DNA from 4 places in the Bradyrhizobium sp. CCBAU 11361 genome. Region 3 is predicted to be linked to each of the others. Evidence: predicted binding sites of a transcription regulator. Region 3 holds the regulator's gene; each other region holds the start of a gene.
The links. Region 3 encodes PhoB, which activates phosphate uptake and scavenging genes when phosphate is short. Its sites were predicted from a motif close to TGTCATNNANCTGTCAT; they were not measured.
Positions count from the first base shown of each region.

Region 1: phnC (phosphonate ABC transporter ATP-binding protein) is a predicted target of PhoB. The motif match lies at 1,874-1,890, and genes of this name have one in related genera.
Region 2: XI08_RS26075 (Orn/Lys/Arg decarboxylase N-terminal domain-containing protein) is a predicted target of PhoB. The motif match lies at 2,424-2,440, and genes of this name have one in related genera.
Region 4: ugpB (sn-glycerol-3-phosphate ABC transporter substrate-binding protein UgpB) is a predicted target of PhoB. The motif match lies at 2,604-2,620, and genes of this name have one in related genera.

Region 1 is NZ_LBJZ01000196.1:152,128-156,298, forward strand. Features, by position in the region: gene phnD (phosphonate ABC transporter substrate-binding protein) at 1-889, opposite strand, end outside; gene phnC (phosphonate ABC transporter ATP-binding protein) at 954-1,763, opposite strand; gene XI08_RS37560 (chloramphenicol acetyltransferase) at 1,937-2,596, shown strand; gene XI08_RS37565 (alpha-D-ribose 1-methylphosphonate 5-triphosphate diphosphatase) at 2,593-3,786, shown strand; gene XI08_RS37570 (DUF1045 domain-containing protein) at 3,805-4,171, shown strand, end outside.
Region 2 is NZ_LBJZ01000184.1:135,110-139,280, forward strand. Features, by position in the region: gene XI08_RS26070 (GNAT family N-acetyltransferase) at 1-15, opposite strand, end outside; gene XI08_RS26075 (Orn/Lys/Arg decarboxylase N-terminal domain-containing protein) at 22-2,379, opposite strand; gene XI08_RS26080 (hypothetical protein) at 2,481-3,803, opposite strand; gene XI08_RS26085 (Lrp/AsnC family transcriptional regulator) at 4,041-4,171, opposite strand, start outside.
Region 3 is NZ_LBJZ01000200.1:218,595-222,765, forward strand. Features, by position in the region: gene XI08_RS44590 (aspartate aminotransferase family protein) at 1-955, opposite strand, end outside; gene XI08_RS44595 (GcrA family cell cycle regulator) at 1,411-1,920, shown strand; gene phoB (phosphate regulon transcriptional regulator PhoB) at 2,145-2,852, opposite strand; gene phoU (phosphate signaling complex protein PhoU) at 2,875-3,591, opposite strand; gene pstB (phosphate ABC transporter ATP-binding protein PstB) at 3,603-4,171, opposite strand, start outside.
Region 4 is NZ_LBJZ01000179.1:57,425-61,595, reverse strand. Features, by position in the region: gene ugpE (sn-glycerol-3-phosphate ABC transporter permease UgpE) at 1-303, opposite strand, end outside; gene ugpA (sn-glycerol-3-phosphate ABC transporter permease UgpA) at 303-1,184, opposite strand; gene ugpB (sn-glycerol-3-phosphate ABC transporter substrate-binding protein UgpB) at 1,234-2,550, opposite strand; gene XI08_RS22720 (CaiB/BaiF CoA transferase family protein) at 2,921-4,126, opposite strand.

The DNA.
Region 1 (4,171 bases), on a different contig from region 3:
CGATCGTGCCATCCCAGTCCTTGGTGGTGGCGGGATGAAAACCCTTCTTCTGGCCGTCCTGGAGGCGGTCGAAGGCCGCCTTGTCCTTGGCCGGCGCATCGAAGAACGCCTTTGCGATCGCCGCCTTCGCCTCTTCCGGCAGATCGGAGTTGTAGGCATAGGGGCCGTTGATGATCGGCGCCGACTTGTGGATGATGCGGAAATCGTCCTTCTTCATCGGCGAGCCGTCGGCATTCTTCAGCATGCCCTTGGTCAGCATCTGCGCCAGCGTCGAATCGTCGTCGCTGGTCCACTGGTTGGCCGCAACGTCGACCGTGCCCTGCGCCAGCGCCAGGATCGCGTTTTCGTGGCTGCCGGTGAAGACGACCTTGCTGAAATAGGTGTCGGCGTCCGCGATGCCCATCTTGTCGAGCTCGAAGCGCGGCACGTTATTGCCGGACGTCGAATTGGGGTCGACCAGGCCGAGGTTCTTGCCCTTGAGCTGATCAATGCTCTTGTAGGGGCTGTTCGCCTTGACGAAGAACACCGAATAGTAGCCGGTCGAGCCGTCCGAGTTGATGTCGTTGGCAAAGGCGTCGGTCTTGACGCCGGTCAGGCGGGCGCGGGCGAACGAGGCCGAGCCGTAGCTGGCGATATGGATATTGCCGGCACGCTGGCCTTCGATCACGGCAGCATAGTCGTTGGCGATGCGCAGCGTGACCTTCACGCCCAATTCCTTGGAGAGATAGCTCATGAACGGCGCCCAGCGCTCGGTAACGCCCGAGGCGTTTTCCGCCGGAATGACCGCGAAGGTCAGCTCGGGATATTTGGCTTTCCAGTCGTCGGCGGAGGCTGAAGTCGTGAACGCGAGCGCAGCGGCGCCGGCAAGAACTAATCTGCGAGTGATCATGATACCCTCTTCATCGGTTGGGGTCGGTTGACGCAAGAACTGGCAACTACAGGAGCGATGCGGCTCAGGCGGCGGCCGCCGTTCCGAGCGCCGGAATGCCTTCGGGCGCCGGCACCGGCGTGCCGCCCATGACGTCGGTGGCTTCGAGGTCGTAAAGTTCGCGCGCGACGTGATCGGTCAGCGCAGACGGCGCGCCGTCGAACACCACGCGGCCCTGCGCCATGCCGATCAGGCGGTCGCAATAGCTGCGCGCCAGGTCGAGGGAGTGCAGGTTGCAGAGCACGGTGATGCCGAAATGCTTGTTGATGCGCAGCAGCGCATCCATCACGATCTTGGTGTTGCGCGGGTCGAGCGAGGCGATCGGCTCGTCGGCGAGGATGATGTCGGGCTGCTGCACCAGCGCGCGGGCGATCGCGACGCGCTGCTGCTGGCCGCCGGAGAGCTGGTCGGCGCGCTGGGCGGCGAGCGCGGCGATGTCGAACTGTTCGAGCGCGGACATGGCGAGCGCCTTGTCGTGCTCGGGCCAGGTCTGCGACAGCGAGCGCCAGGCGGGCATCGTCGCGAGACGCCCCATCAGGACGTTGGTGAGAACATCGAGCCGGCCGACGAGGTTGAATTGCTGGAAGATCATCGCCGAGCGCGCTCGCCACTGCCGCAGCTCCTTGCCGCGCAGCGCGGTGACGTCGATGCCGTCGAACAGGATGCGTCCCTGCGTCGGCGTCACCAGGCGGTTGATGGTCCGGAGCAAGGTCGACTTGCCGGCGCCGGATCGTCCGATCACCCCGACGAATCCGCCGGGGGAAATTTGAAACGAAGCGTCGTCCACCGCGGCTTTTGCGCCAAAGCGGCACGTCAGACCTTCAACCACCAGCATGCAGGGCTCCAGAGTAGCTGGGACCCACCGCTAACGCCGACGCTTGACACTTGTGTGACATGCACGTTGCAGTGCGGCGATCCAACACACGTCATCCCCTGTCATCGCCGCGTCATGACATTGTCATCGAGCCGCTCGAAGAGGAACGCCCGCCCACACGCTTCGGATACGACATGGCCGGCAAAGCCCTTTCAGTCCAACCGACCATCGATCCCTCGGCCAAGCTGCACGAGACCAGCCTCGGTGCCTATACCGAGGTCGGCGCGCGCACGATCCTGCATGAAGTCAGCATGGGCGGTTACTCCTATGTCGTGAACGATTCGCAGATCACCTACACCACCATCGGGAAATTCTGCTCGATCGCGGCGATGACACGCATCAATCCCGGCAACCATCCGATGCATCGCGCGACGCAGGCGCACTTCACCTATCGTTCCAGCGCCTATTTCGAGGGCGAGAGCGACGACACGGATTTCTTCGACTGGCGGCGCCAGCATCACGTCCATGTCGGCCACGACGTCTGGATCGGCCATGGCGCGATCGTGCTGCCGGGCCGCAACATCGGCACCGGCGCGGTGATCGCGGCCGGCGCTATCGTCACCAAGGACGTGCCGGCCTACACCATCGTCGCCGGCAATCCCGCGCGGATCGTCCGGCGCCGCTTCTCGGAAGAGATCGCCGGACGGCTCGCCAGGCTGGCCTGGTGGGACTGGGATCACGACAAATTGCGTGAAGCGCTGCCCGATTTCCGTAAGCTCGGGATTGAAGATTTTCTCTCCACGTATGAAGCACGGGCACACTCCCCTGCCAGCAAACGAAGCGCGGTCGCGTGACAGACATTTACCTCGAGGGCGGCCGGGCCCTGATCGGCACCGAGTTGGTCGAGGCTTCACTCAGCGTGTCCGGAACGGACATCGCACAGGTCGATGCCGCCCGTGGCCGGGCTCGGCTCGCGATCGATGCGCGCAATCTGCTGGTGCTGCCGGGAATCGTCGATCTGCATGGCGATGCCTTCGAGCGGCAGATGATGCCGCGCGCCGGCGTGGACTTCCCGATCGACGTCGCGCTCGCCGATAGTGACCGCCAGGCGATCAGCAACGGCATCACCACCGTGTTTCACGCCACGACCTGCTCGTGGGAGCCGGGCCTGCGCAGCACCGACAATGCGCGCGGCCTGATGGAGGCGATCGAGCGGCAGCGGCCGCAATTTGCTGCCGACACTCGCTTCCATCTGCGGCACGAGACCTACAATCTCGATGCAGAGGCTGAGATCAGCCAGTGGCTCAGCGAGGGCCGCGTCGACCTGTTTGCCTTCAACGACCACATGGACGGGGTCGTTGCCGACATCTCCAATCCGCGCAAGCGCAACCGCATGGTGGAGCGCACCGGCTTGTCCAGCGAGGATTTTGACAGGCTGGTCGACCGCGTGATCTCGCGCGCCGCCGAAGTTCCGGCCTCCGTGTCGCGGCTCGCGGCGGCTGCCCGTGCGGCCGACGTGCGGATGCTCTCGCATGACGATGCGACGCCCGCGATGCGCCAGGAGTTTCGCGAGCTGGGCGCGATGATCGCCGAGTTTCCGATCAACGAAGAGACGGCGCGGGCGGCGGCGAGCCACGGCGATGCCATCGTCTATGGCGCACCGAACGTCGTGCGCGGCGGCAGCCACACCGGCTGGACCAGGGCATCCGACATGATCGGAAAGGGGCTCTGCTCGGTGCTGGCGTCGGACTATTACTATCCCGCGCAGCTGCTCGCCGCGTTCCGCCTCGCCGCCGATGGCGTGTTGCCGCTGACGGAGGCCTGGAGCCTGGTCTCCGCCGGGCCGGCGCGCGCCACCGGCCTTGCCGACCGCGGCATCCTCGCCGTAGGACGTCGCGCCGACATCCTGCTGGTCGACGACACCGTGCCGCTGCGGCCGCGGCTGGTCGCGGTGATATCGGGCGGAAAGCTCGTGCATCTCACCGATGCGACACGACTGCTCTGCGCGGCGGCGGCGCCGCGCGAGGCTGTTGTTGCGGCATAAACCGGTTATGCTCGGGCAATGATTCCCCGTTACGCGATCTATTTTGCCGCCGGCGCCGACAGTGCGCTCTCCCACTTCGGTGCCGCGCTGCTCGGCTATGACGCCTACACCGGCAACGAGGTGCCGTTCCCGCGCGAGGCGCTGCACGTTGCACCGGACTGGCGTGACGTCTCCGCCGATCCCCGCAAATACGGCTTTCACGCCACGCTAAAGGCGCCGATGGCGCTCGCGCCCGGCAGCACCGAGGCTGAGCTTATGGCAGCCTGCGCGACATTCGCCGAAAAGGCACGGCCGATCCCGGCGATCCGCCCGATCGTCGACACCATCAGCGGCTTCATCGCCGTCATCCCGGCCGAGCCGGTCGATGCGCTCCAGCAGCTCGCCG
Region 2 (4,171 bases), on a different contig from region 3:
GGCTGTTTCGGTCATCGGCACCTACTCGGCAACGACGTAAGTATAGAGCCCGATGCGGCCATTCGCATCGACCTTCTTGTAGACGCCCTGGATTTCGACGTCGAAGCCCGGGAATGTGTTGAAGCAGGTCTCGAACATCTTGAGATAATCCACCATGGGCTTGGCCCGTTCCGTTAGCCGCTCGCCGGGCACGATGGTGGCGATGCCGGGCGGATAGACCACGAAGGGCGTGGTGGCGATGCGGCCCGCGATCGCCTCGATCGGCAGATAGTCGACATCGTTGCGGAACAAATAGCGCGCGGCATCGCGGGGCGACATCGCGATCTCAGGCATGTGCTCGGGCATGAACTGCCGCGCCTGGAGCGCGCTGACATCGGCGGCGCGGAAGAAGCGGTGCATCTCGCCGCAGAGGTCGCGCAGCCGCACGCCGGCATAGCGTGCCTGCCGTCGCTGATGGAATTCCGGGATCGCGTCCGCCAGCAGCGCATTGTCGTCGTGCAGCCTCTTGAAGGCGACGAGGCCGGAGATCAGCGTGCCGGCCTTGCTCGCCTCGACGCCGGGAGTGAGCAGGAAGAGCAGCGAGTTGAGGTCGTTCTTCTCGGGCACGATGCGGTTTTCGCGCAGATATTGCGCGACCACAGGGGCGGGGATGCCGTGCTCGGCATAGGCGCCGGTGGCACGGTCGAAGCCGGGCGTGAGCAGCGTCAGCTTGTTCGGATCGGTCATGGCAAAGCCTTCCGCGAGATCGGGAAAGCCGTGCCAGCTGGTATCCGGAGAGAGCTGCCATAAGGCGGGATTGGTGGCGAGCTCGTCGGTCGAGAGCGTTTCCCAGGCGACATTGTGGGCGGCGCCGGGACGGCTGACGTCGGGGATGGCGACGCGATCCGGCACGAAGGGCTCGAAGAACCAGCGGCGATCGGGATTCTGTTCCTTCTCCTCGAACTCCCGGCGCATTGCGCGGATCTTCTTGCGCAGCTCGATGCCGAGCCGGATCGTGTCATCCCACAGCACCTCGCCGGAACGTCCCTTCATCATCTGCGCGCCGACGTCGAGCGAGGCGAACAGCGGGTAGAACGGCGAGGTCGAGGCGTGCTGCATGAAGCTTTCGTTGAAGCGGCGGTGCTCGACCCGCCGCTTCTGGCCGCGGATGTGACGGTCCTTGATGTGGATCTGGGAGGCCTGCGAAAAACTCGCGAGCTGCTTGTGGGTCGACTGCGTCGCGATGATGCCCGGCGCCTCGGGGGGAAGGTTGGCGAGGCCCATCGCGAAGCGACCGGCATAGAGCGGATGGAACTTCATGAAGCCGGCCCAGGCCTCGTCGAACAGGATGTACTCGCAGAGATGGCCGATGCGCTTCAGGATCATCTCGGCGCTGTGGATCGTGCCGTCATAGGTGCACTGTTCGACCACGGCGACGCGGAACGGCCGTTCCTTGCGCCAGGCGTCGCGATCCCCAACCAGCGGATGGTTGCGGATCGCCTCGCGCAGGGCCTTCTCGTCGAGCACGTCCCAGCGCATCGGGCCGATCAGGCCCCAGGCGTTGCGAATGGTCGGAACGTAGACCGGGATGCCGCCATTGATCATCAGCGCGCCGTGATGGGCGGCCTTGTGGTTGTTGCGGTCGAACAGCACGAGATCGCCGTCGGTGACCAGCGCGCCGAGCGCGACCTTGTTCGAGGTCGAGGTGCCGTTGAGCACGAAATAGGTCTTCTCCGCGCCGAAGATCTGCGCGGCCTCCTTCTGCGCCTTCAGCGCCGGGCCCTCATGGGTGAGGAGGTCGCCGAGATCGAGCACGGAATTGTCGAGGTCGTCGCGGAACACGGATTCGCCGAGATGCTCGACGAAGACCCGGCCGATCGGGCTTCGATTGTAGAACACGCCGCCATTGTGGCCCGGACAGGTCCAGAGTTGGTTGCCTTCCTCGGCATAGTCCACCAGTGCGCCGAAGAACGGCGTCTTCAGCGTCTCGGCATATTGCTTGAGCCGGCTGATCAGGTTCTTGGCGATGAAGGTCGGCGTCTCCTCGGACAGGAAGACATAGCCGTCGATGAAGTCGAGCACCTCGACCGGCAAATCCTCGAAGCGCTTGCGCCGGATCAGGAGGATGATCGGGAAGTCGAGGCCGCGGCGCCGCATCAAATTGATCAGTGCCGAGGTCTTGCCCTCCAGGCCCTTCTTGCCCCAGTCCACCACCATGCAGCCGATCGCGGCGTCGGTCTGCACCGCCATCTCCGCGTCCTCCAGCTTGCGGGCCCGGACCACCTCGAAGCCGGAGCGCTGGATCTCCTCGATGATCTGGTTGAAGCGGACGCCTTCGAGGTCGTCGGCGTCGAACACGGGTGCGGCGAACAGGAAGTTGAAGCGCTTGAAATAGTCCATTGTCTGTCCCGAATGTACTGGTGACACAGCTCTCGGCACATTCGATGACAGTTGGATGACAGCGGCTGCGGTCCGCGTTTTCGCCTCTCCCCGCGGTCTCTTCAAGCGGCAAGTAAATAGATGGCCCAGAAAGCGATCGCGCCGACGGCGAATGTCGTCGGAGAGAATGCAACTGAATCGGGCTGCTCCGGGTCTTTCGCTTTGCGGTGCGTGTAAAGAGCGAGCTGCAGCAGAATCCAGCCATTCCCAATGACCGCCGGACCCATCAACGGCGCTGCAATGCCGTAATAGCTCAGATAGGCAATCACGCCATTGATCTGCGCGGCGATGGCGACTACGGAGAAGCGCGGCTTAAGGCAGGCCAGTATGATCGCCATGACTTCAAACGCGTAGAAATATCGGTCGTGCATTTTCGGCAGCACGAATGGCATCAAGAGCAGAGACAGGGCTGCGGCCGCGACTAGGTGTTCGACCTTGCACAGGTCTTTCGCCCGCGCGGCAACGATTGAGAATACGAGCCCTGCCGCCGCTGAGATGGCCATTCCGGCGGCTACACCGGGTCCATAGAACCGGTTTGGCACGAGCAACCACATGTTTGCTGCGTTCATTGACAGCCGGTCAAAGGTTTCAGCCTGATTGAAATAGACTGTCAGGATGTCGGAGAGAGGTTGGCCAAGCAGCCACGCAGGAGCCGCGATGGCGAGATAAACAATCGGAATCGTTGCAAGCCAAAGCCAATGGATCGTTCGCCTCAGCACGAGCGCGAAGATCAAGGGTGCAAGGAATATTGCTTGGGCCTTCACAGAAAATGCGACGGTGAATGAAACAACACCGGCCCGAGGTCGGTCTCGGGAAATGCAATATACCGACAGCAAAATGAAGAACGTCCAGATCGCGTCGGCCTGCCCCCAGACCGCACCGTTGAACAGAACAGTCGGTGCCAGCCAGACGGCCGCAAAGGCAACGGAAGGACTGTAGATGCGTTCTTTGTCGGACGCGACCAGGCGTGCTGCCATCAGCGCGCAGCCGAATTCGAAGATGAAAGAAATTCCCTTGATCAGGTGCCATGGTTCGAACAGCCCGTGGAATGCGGTCGCCGCAACCAAAAGGTAGCTGTAAAACGGGGTGTAATTCGTGAATGTGTGTCCGAGACTGGCAAGACCGTGGCTCTGCGCGAATTCATACCAGGGCAGCAGGAATTTGGTCGTATCGTCGGTCACCTGATCGAGGGCTACATATCGGCAGGCGAGACCTGCAATAAAGCTCGCTGTGACGATCGTGCGGGCTAGCCATGCGACTGCTATGTGGCTACGTGTCTGCCGGCCATAGGCGCCAAGGAGGAACCTCCGATCCATCAGGCTTAAGAACGTGGTCGGCGTTTCGTTTGGAGAAAGCTGCGTCTTGGAATGAAGAATTCCTCCCATATCTATGCCACAATTCGTGCCCCTGCGCGCCGGTGGGAGCCCTTCCAGCAAAACGATCTTAAGTTGCAATGATAAGCGAATAGCTCTGAGCTACCCTAAGCTCATTGAGTAAAGTGCAACTTAGGGTAAAGCCAAACTTAACGTGCAGACCGGATCGGGCACCAGTCAGCTTGGTGCCCGATGCAGCCCGACTGCGGCGCGGGATGGCCTTCGCGGCGCTCGCAGGAGAGGGAATCGCTACCGCTTGGCCTCGCTGAACACCACCGTCGGCACGGCGCGGTTGACGACTTCGCGCAGCGCGAAGCTCGATTGCACCCGCGCGACGCGCGGCAGGCGGGACAGTTCGGTGCGGTGGATGCGCTCGAAAT
Region 3 (4,171 bases):
CGATCACGGAAGCGAGCTTCTGCTTGAGCAGCAGCGACATCTTCTGCACGTGGTCGAAGAAGCCGGGCTTGAGCATGACGTCGAGCACGGCGTTCGCCGCCGCGACCGCGAGCGGATTGCCGCCGAAGGTCGAGCCGTGCGAGCCGGGACCCATGCCGGCCGCCGCATCCGCGGTCGCCAGGATCGCGCCGATCGGGAAGCCGCCGCCGAGCGCCTTGGCCAGCGACATCACGTCAGGTGTGACGCCGGTGCGGCGATGCGCGAAGAGATCGCCGGTGCGGCCCATGCCGGTCTGCACCTCGTCGAAGGCGAGCAGCAAGCCCTTCTCATCGCAGAGTTGGCGCAATGCCTTGAGGAACGCAGGCGTTGCGGAACGTACGCCGCCCTCGCCCTGGATCGGCTCGATCAGGATGCCGGCGGTCTGCGGACCGATCGCTTTCTTGACGGCCTCGATGTCGCCATGCGGCACCTGATCGAAGCCATCCATCGGCGGACCAAAACCTTCGAGATATTTTGCGGATCCCGTTGCAGCCAGCGTCGCCAGCGTGCGGCCGTGGAAGGCGCCTTCGAAGGTGATGATGCGGTAGCGATCCGGATGCCCCTTGGAGAAGTGGTGATGGCGGACCAGCTTGATCACACCTTCCAGCGCCTCGGCGCCGGAATTGCAGAAGAACACGAAGTCCCCAAAGCTCTCATTGCACAGGCGCGTAGCGAGCTTCTCGCCATCCGGGCTCTGAAAAAGGTTCGACATGTGCCAGAGTTTCGTCGCCTGCTCCTGCAGCGCCTTGACCAGCGCAGGATGGGCGTGGCCGAGCGCGTTCACCGCGACGCCGGACGTAAAATCGAGATAGCGATCGCCATTGGTCGCAATCAGCCAGCAGCCTTCGCCGCGCTCGAAACCGAGGTCGGACCTGGCGAAAACGGGAAGCAAATGCGGCGCTGCGCTGCTAGTCATGACGGTCACTTGATGTTGCGGACGGTGTGAGCGTGCATTGCGCAACGCACCATTGACCGGCCCGGAAAACGAAACGTGCCGCCTTTTAAGGGCGGCACGTGACACTATCTTATGCTTGGTGAAACCGGTGTCAATGCCGCCCGAAAGCCTCGCGAAACGCTGAATCCGTAGTCTTGCGGTGCCAAATTTGCCGGATTTTGGCCACGGAACATGTGGAAGCGAGTCGGCTGACTCTTGCGCGTGAGTCACGCCATATTGTAGCGTTTGGCTTGTCAGATACGACATCTCGTGCAGCAGTTCTGATCCTCTAAGTCCTCATGTACCGGCGTAAACGTTCGGGCGCATCTGGTGTGCCCGGCGAGCCTTAAGGGATTCTGACGGCACGGGTTTTTCGAGGCTTAGGCATTCGCCGCGAGGCGCCAGGATGGCAGCCGCACGGCGAGGGAAAGGGTGCAATGACGGTTTTGACCTGGTCCGACGATCGCGTCGAGCAGTTGAAAAAGCTCTGGGAGGCCGGATTATCGGCCAGCCAGATCGCAGCCGAGCTCGGCAATGTGACCCGTAATGCCGTGATCGGCAAGGTGCACAGGCTCGGCCTGTCCGGCCGCGCCAAGAGCCCGTCATCGGCGGCTCCGCGGCCGCGCAAGGCGCGCCCCGCGCAGCACATGATGCGGGTGAGCCGCCCCATTGCGCGCGGCAACACCGCGCTGGCGCAGGCCTTCGAGGTCGAGGTGGAGGCCGAACCGGTCACCTACGACAACGTGGTGCCGATGAGCCAGCGGCTGTCGCTGCTGGAGCTGAACGAGGCGACCTGCCACTGGCCGGTCGGCGATCCCTCGAGCGCGGATTTCTTCTTCTGCGGCGGCAAGGCGCTGTCGGGCCTGCCCTACTGCGCCCAGCACTCGCGCGTGGCGTATCAGCCGGCCGCGGATCGCCGGCGCGCACCGGCCAAGCCCTCGCGGTGAGTTTAAGCCCGCGCTGCTAGTGTCGCGCGATGACGGCTCAAAATACTCCGTGCCGTCCCGGCGAAGGCCGGGACCCATACCGCGAGGTCTATCGACTCGTCCGCGGTGCCAATTCCGAACAACTCGTCTTCGCCAAACCACTTCCTGTGGTTATGGGTCCCGGCCTTCGCCGGGACGACCACTGAGTTTGCGGTCGCACTCAGCCCTAAAACATCCGCACAGGCTTACGTCTGCTCCGCCTTCGCAAAGCGATCATCCAGCGCGTAGCCGGCGCCGCGGACGGTGCGGATCGGGTCCTGCTCGCGGCCGAGATTGAGCAGCTTGCGCAGGCGGCCGATATGGACGTCGACGGTTCGCTCGTCGATGTAGATGTCGCGGCCCCAGACGCTGTCGAGCAGCTGCTCGCGCGAGAACACGCGGCCGGGATGCTCCAGGAAGAACTCCAGCAGGCGATATTCGGTCGGGCCGAGGTCGATCGGCCGGCCCGAGCGCGCCACGCGGCGCTTGTCGCGATCGAGCTCGATGTCGCCATAGGCGAGCACGGTGGCGAGCCGCTCGGGGCTGGCGCGCCGCAGCAGGCCCTTCACGCGCGCCAGCAGCTCCGGCACCGAGAACGGCTTGACGATGTAATCGTCCGCGCCGGTCGCAAGACCCCGCACCCGCTCGCTCTCCTCACCGCGCGCGGTGAGCATGATGATCGGCAGCTGCTTGGTCTCGGGCCGGGTCCGTAGCCGCCGGCACAGCTCGATGCCCGACAGTCCCGGCAGCATCCAGTCGAGCACGATCAGATCGGGGATATGTTCCTTGAGGCGGGTGTCGGCGTCGTCGCCGCGCATCACCGTCTCGACGTCATAGCCGTCGCCTTCGAGGTTGTAGCGGAGAAGCTCGGTGAGAGCTTCCTCGTCCTCAACCACCATAATGCGTGCGCCCATGGTGTCGTCGCTCCTTGCGTCTTCAGGTATTCGGGACCGTCGTGGCGAAGGTCGTCATGTCGCCCTTCGGCCGCTTGTCGGTGATCGCCTGGCCCTCGATCATGTAGAACACGGTCTCGGCGATGTTGGTGGCGTGGTCGCCGATCCGCTCGATGTTCTTGGCGCAGAACATCAGATGGATGCAGAACGAGATGTTGCGCGGATCCTCCATCATGTAGGTGAGGAGCTCGCGGAACAACGAGGTGCAGATGGCGTCGACTTCCTCGTCGCCCTTCCACACCGCCATCGCCGCCGGCAGATCGTGCGCGGCATAGGCGTCCAGCACCGACTTGACCTGCTGCTGCACGAGGTCGGTCATGTGCTCGAGGCCGCGGAACAGCTTGAGCGGATGGAAATCCGTCTCCAGCGCCGCGACGCGCTTGCCCATGTTCTTGGCGAGGTCGCCGATGCGCTCGAGATCGGTCGCAACGCGCATGGCGCCGACGATCTCGCGCAGATCGACCGCCATCGGCTGGCGGCGGGCGATGGTGAGCACGGCGCGCTCCTCGATGCGCTTCTGCAGCGCGTCGAGCTCGGTGTCGGTGGCGACCACGCGCTGGCCGAGCGCGACGTCACGGCGGATCAGCGCGTCGACGGAATCGACGATCATGCGCTCGGCAATCCCGCCCATCTCGGCGACGAGCCGGGTGAGCTCCTGGAGGTCGGTGTCGAAGGCCTTTGCGGTATGTTCAGAACCCATGTCCCGTCTCCTCAGCCGAACCGGCCGGTGATGTAATCCTGCGTGCGCCGGTCGCTCGGCGACGTGAAGATCTTGCTGGTGTCGTCGAACTCGATCAGCTCGCCGAGATACATGAAGGCGGTCTTGTCGGAGACGCGCGCCGCCTGCTGCATGTTGTGGGTGACGATCGCGATCGTGTAGTTCTCGGACAGTTCCTGGATCAGCTCCTCGACCTTGGCGGTCGAGATCGGGTCGAGCGCCGAGCAGGGCTCGTCGAACAGGATCACCTCGGGCCGCACCGCGACGGTGCGGGCGATGCAGAGGCGCTGCTGCTGGCCGCCGGAGAGCGACAGGCCGGAGGCGTTGAGCTTGTCCTTGACCTCGTTCCATAGCGCGCCGCCGCGCAGCGCCTTCTCGACGCGGTCGTCCATCTCGGACTTCGAGATCTTCTCGTAGAGGCGGATGCCGAAGGCGATGTTCTCGTAGATCGTCATCGGGAACGGCGTCGGCTTCTGGAACACCATGCCGACGCGGGCGCGCAGCAGATTGAGGTCGAGCTTGCCGTCGAGGATGTTGGTCTGGTCGAGCATGAGCTGGCCGG
Region 4 (4,171 bases), on a different contig from region 3:
ATAGGCCGAGATGATCGAGATCGCGATCTTGCCGATCGCGATCGCCAGCGCCATCACCAGCGAGTTCAGCATCATGTTGCCGACGGGCTCGCGGGTCGAGCCGCTCGTGCCGACGAAGATGGTCTGGTAGTAGACCTCGAAGAAATGCCCGCCCGGCAGCAGCGACATCTGCCCGTTCGCGATCAGCGCGTTGTCCTGGGTCGAGGCGACGATCGCGATGTAGACCGGGAACGCGACGATCGCGATCCCGATCCAGAGAATGAAATGGGCGACGTAGCGCCTGATGCCCTCGTCCTCGACCATCAGTAGGTCACCTTGCGTTCGACGAAGCGGAACTGGATTCCCGTCAGCACGATGACCATGACCATCAGGATCACCGACTGCGCCGCCGAGCTGCCGAGATTGCCGCCGAGCAGGCCGTCGGAATAGACCTTGTAGACCAGCGTGACCGTCGATGTTCCGGGACCGCCGCGGGTCATGGTGTCGATGATGCCGAAGGTGTCGAAGAAGGCGTAGACGATGTTGACGACCAGCAGGAAGAAGATCGTGGGCGACAGCAGCGGGAAGGTCACGGTCCAGAACCGCCGCATCGGACGGGCGCCGTCGATCGCGGCGGCCTCGAACACGCTTTTCGGGATGGCTTGCAGGCCGGCGAGGAAGAACAGGAAATTATAGGAGATCTGCTTCCAGGCGGCGGCGAGGATGATCAGCGCAGCCGCCTGGTTGCCGTCGAGCAGCGGATTCCAGTCGACGCCCAGGCCGCGCAGATAGCGCGACAGCACACCGAGCGAGGGATGCAGCATGAAGATCCAGAGCACGCCGACGACGGGTGGTGCCACCGCATAGGGCCAGATCAAGAGCGTCCGGTAGAGCATCGAGCCGCGCAGCGGCTTGTCGGCCATCACGGCGAGCAGCAGCGCGAACGACAGCGACGACACGGCGATCGCGAACGAGAAGAAGAAGGTCCGGACGATCGCCTCGAAATAGGCGGGGTCTTTGAACAGCTCGATGTAATTCTCGAACCAGACAAAGGTGCTCGACAGACCAAAGGCATCCTGGAGGAGGAAGGACTGGATCACCGCCTGCAGGGCGGGCCAGTAGAAGAATATCAGGACGATCGCGAGCTGCGGCGCAACCAGCGCGTAAGGCAATAGCTTTGACTGGAAAATGGCTTGCTTTTGCATGATGTCATGGGAAGCGGCAGGCCGGGTCGCGGCCTGCCGCTTCGATGCCTTACTTCACTGCGGTCTTTTCGAACTGGCGCAGCATCGTGTTGCCGCGCTCGACGGCGGCGTCGAGCGCCTGCTTGGCGGTCTTCTTGCCGGCGAGCGCCTGCTCGATCTCTTCCGACCAGACGTCACGGAGCTGAACCATGTTGCCGAGACGCAAGCCGCGCGAATTCTCGGTCGGCTCCTTGTTGGTCAGCTCAAGCAACGGGGTCTCCAGATAGGGCTGATCCTTGTAGAAACCTTCTTCCTTCGCCTTGGCGTAGGCCGCCTTGGTGATCGGCAGATAGCCCGAGGCCTTGTGGATGTAGACCTGGCGATCGGTGTCGGAGAGGAAGGTCAGGAACTTCGCGACGCCCTTGTATTCCTCGGCCGACTTGCCGCCCATGACCCAGAGCGAGGCGCCGCCGATGATCGAGTTCTGCGGCGCGCCCTTGGCGTCCGGATAGTACGGCATCGGCACCGCGGTGAAGGCGAACTTGGCCTGCGCCTTGACGTTGCCGAAGAACGCCGACGAGGTCAGGTAGATCGGGCATTCGCCGGATGTGAAGCGGCCTTCGCCGGTGTTGGTGCGGCCGGCATAGTCGTAAGTCTTGGTCTTCTGGAGCTCGACCAGGGTTTCGAGATGCTTGACCTGGAGCGGGCCGTTGAACTCCAGCACGGTGTCGAAACCGTCGAGGCCGTTGGCCTTGCTGGCGAGCGGCACGTTGTGCCAGGCGGAGAGCTGCTCGAGATTGACCCAGGTGACCCAGGAGCCGGAGAAGCCGCAGGTGTCATGACCCGCAGCCTTCAGCTTCTTGGCGGCCTCGAACGTTTCGGGCCAGGTCTTGGGGATCTCGACGTTCGCCTTCTTGAGCTCGTCGAGGTTGACCCACATCACGGTCGAGGACGAGTTGAAGGGGAACGACAGCATCTCGCCCTTCGACGTCGAATAGTAGCCGGTAATGGCGGGCAGGTAGATCTTGGGATCGAACTTCTCGCCGGCCTCGGCCATCAGCTTGTAGACCGGCTTCACCGCGCCGGTCGCGGCCATCATGGTCGCGGTGCCGACTTCGAACACCTGCATGATGTGCGGGGCATTGCCGGCGCGGAACGCGGCGATTCCCGCGTTCATCGTATCAGGGTAGTTGCCCTTGTAGGTCGGGATGACCTTGTAGTCGCTCTGCGACGCGTTGAAGTCGGTGGCAAGCTTGACGATGACGTCGTTGTTGGCGCCGGTCATCGCGTGCCACCACTGGATTTCGGTCACGGCCAAGGCCGGAGAGGCCGACATGCCGACCGTGATTGCAAATGCGGCAGCCGCCCCAAAGTGTCGAAGAGCCATCAAGAAAACCTCCCTTGCCCGTCAATAAGAAGCGCTTGCGCTAGCAGCGCCATATGACGTTCACATGACTGTGTATGCGGCCGAAACGAAAGCGGCAAGCGCGGGAAAAGGGAAGCCGTCAAATAGGCGAAGACGCCGCGGGCAGCCTCCTCCATTCGCGCTGCACATGCGTGCTCGCGCCGCAGTGCGGCATTGGCGTGTGGCTGACGATCAGGCCGCGGGTTCGAATACCTCTCCCGCTGCGGGAGAGGTCGCGCCAAAGGCGCGGGTGAGGGTTCGCTCCTCTGGGGATTGTCCCATGTAGAGACTCCCTCTCCCGCAAGCGGGAGAGGGAGTGCACCTGCCCTCACACTCGATCTTCGTCTTTATCTCAGCGCTTGCGCTCGGGGCCGCAGACCGTGCCCTTCTCGACCATCGCGTCGATCTCGGCCTTGGAATACCCGAACTCGCCCAGCACCTCCGCCGAGTGCTGGCTGAATTTCGGCGGCAGCCGGCGCAGGCTCGGCTTGCTGCGGTCGAGCCGGATCGGCGAGGCCACGCCCTTGTACCAATCCTTCTCGATGACATCGCCGCGGGCGATCGTGTGCGGGTTGGTCAGCGCCTGGTCGATCTTCTGCACCGGGCCTGCGGGCAGGCCCGCCGCGAGCAGGCGATTGCAGAGCGGCTCGGCCTCGTGCTGGCTGAACACGGCGGCCAGCTCGGCGCGCAGCGCCTCGCGATTGGCGATGCGGTCCTTGTTGCGGGCAAAGCGCGGATCGGTGCCGAGCTCGGGCTTGCCGATCTCCTTGGCGAGCTTTCTGAAGGTGCCGTCATTGCCGACGCCGATGAAGATGTTGTCGGTCTTCGTCGGGAAGATCGCGTAGGGCACGAGGTTGGGATGCTCGTTGCCGGTCAGGCCGGGTGGCTTGCCATGCATGAAATAGTTCGCGGTGTGCGGATGCATGATGGCAAGGCCGGTCTCGTACAGCGTGGTCTCCAGGAACTGGCCCTTGCCCGAGCGCTGCCGCTCCGACAGCGCCATCAGGATGCCGATCGCGGCATAGAGGCCGGTCGTGATGTCGACCAGCGGCACGCCGATCCGCATCGGGCCGCTCTCGGGCGAGCCGGTCGCCGCGATCATGCCGGTCATGGCCTGGATGATGGCGTCATAGCCGGGATTGCCGCCGCGCGGGCCGTCGGCGCCGAAGCCGCAGATCCGGCAATGCACGAGGCGCGGGAATTTCTTGCTGAGGACGTCGTTGCCGATGCCCCATTTCTCCAGCGTGCCCGGCTTGAAATTCTCGATCAGGACGTCGGCGGTCTCCAGCATCTTGAGCAGCACGACGCGGCCGCCCTCGGAGGCGAGGTCGAGGCCGATCGAGCGCTTGTTGCGGTTGATGCCGATGAAATAGGCCGCGTCTTCGTCGTGGAAGGGAGGGCCCCAGTCGCGCACCTCGTCGCCGGCGGGCGGCTCGACCTTGATCACGTCGGCGCCATGGTCGGCGAGGATCTGGGTGCAGTAGGGACCGCCGAGCACGCGCGTGAGATCGATGACGCGCAGTCCGCTCATTGCACCCATGACGGCTTCAGAACTCATGCCTTCGCTTCCCTGTGTCGATCGTTGGTCACAGGCCTAGCGAGG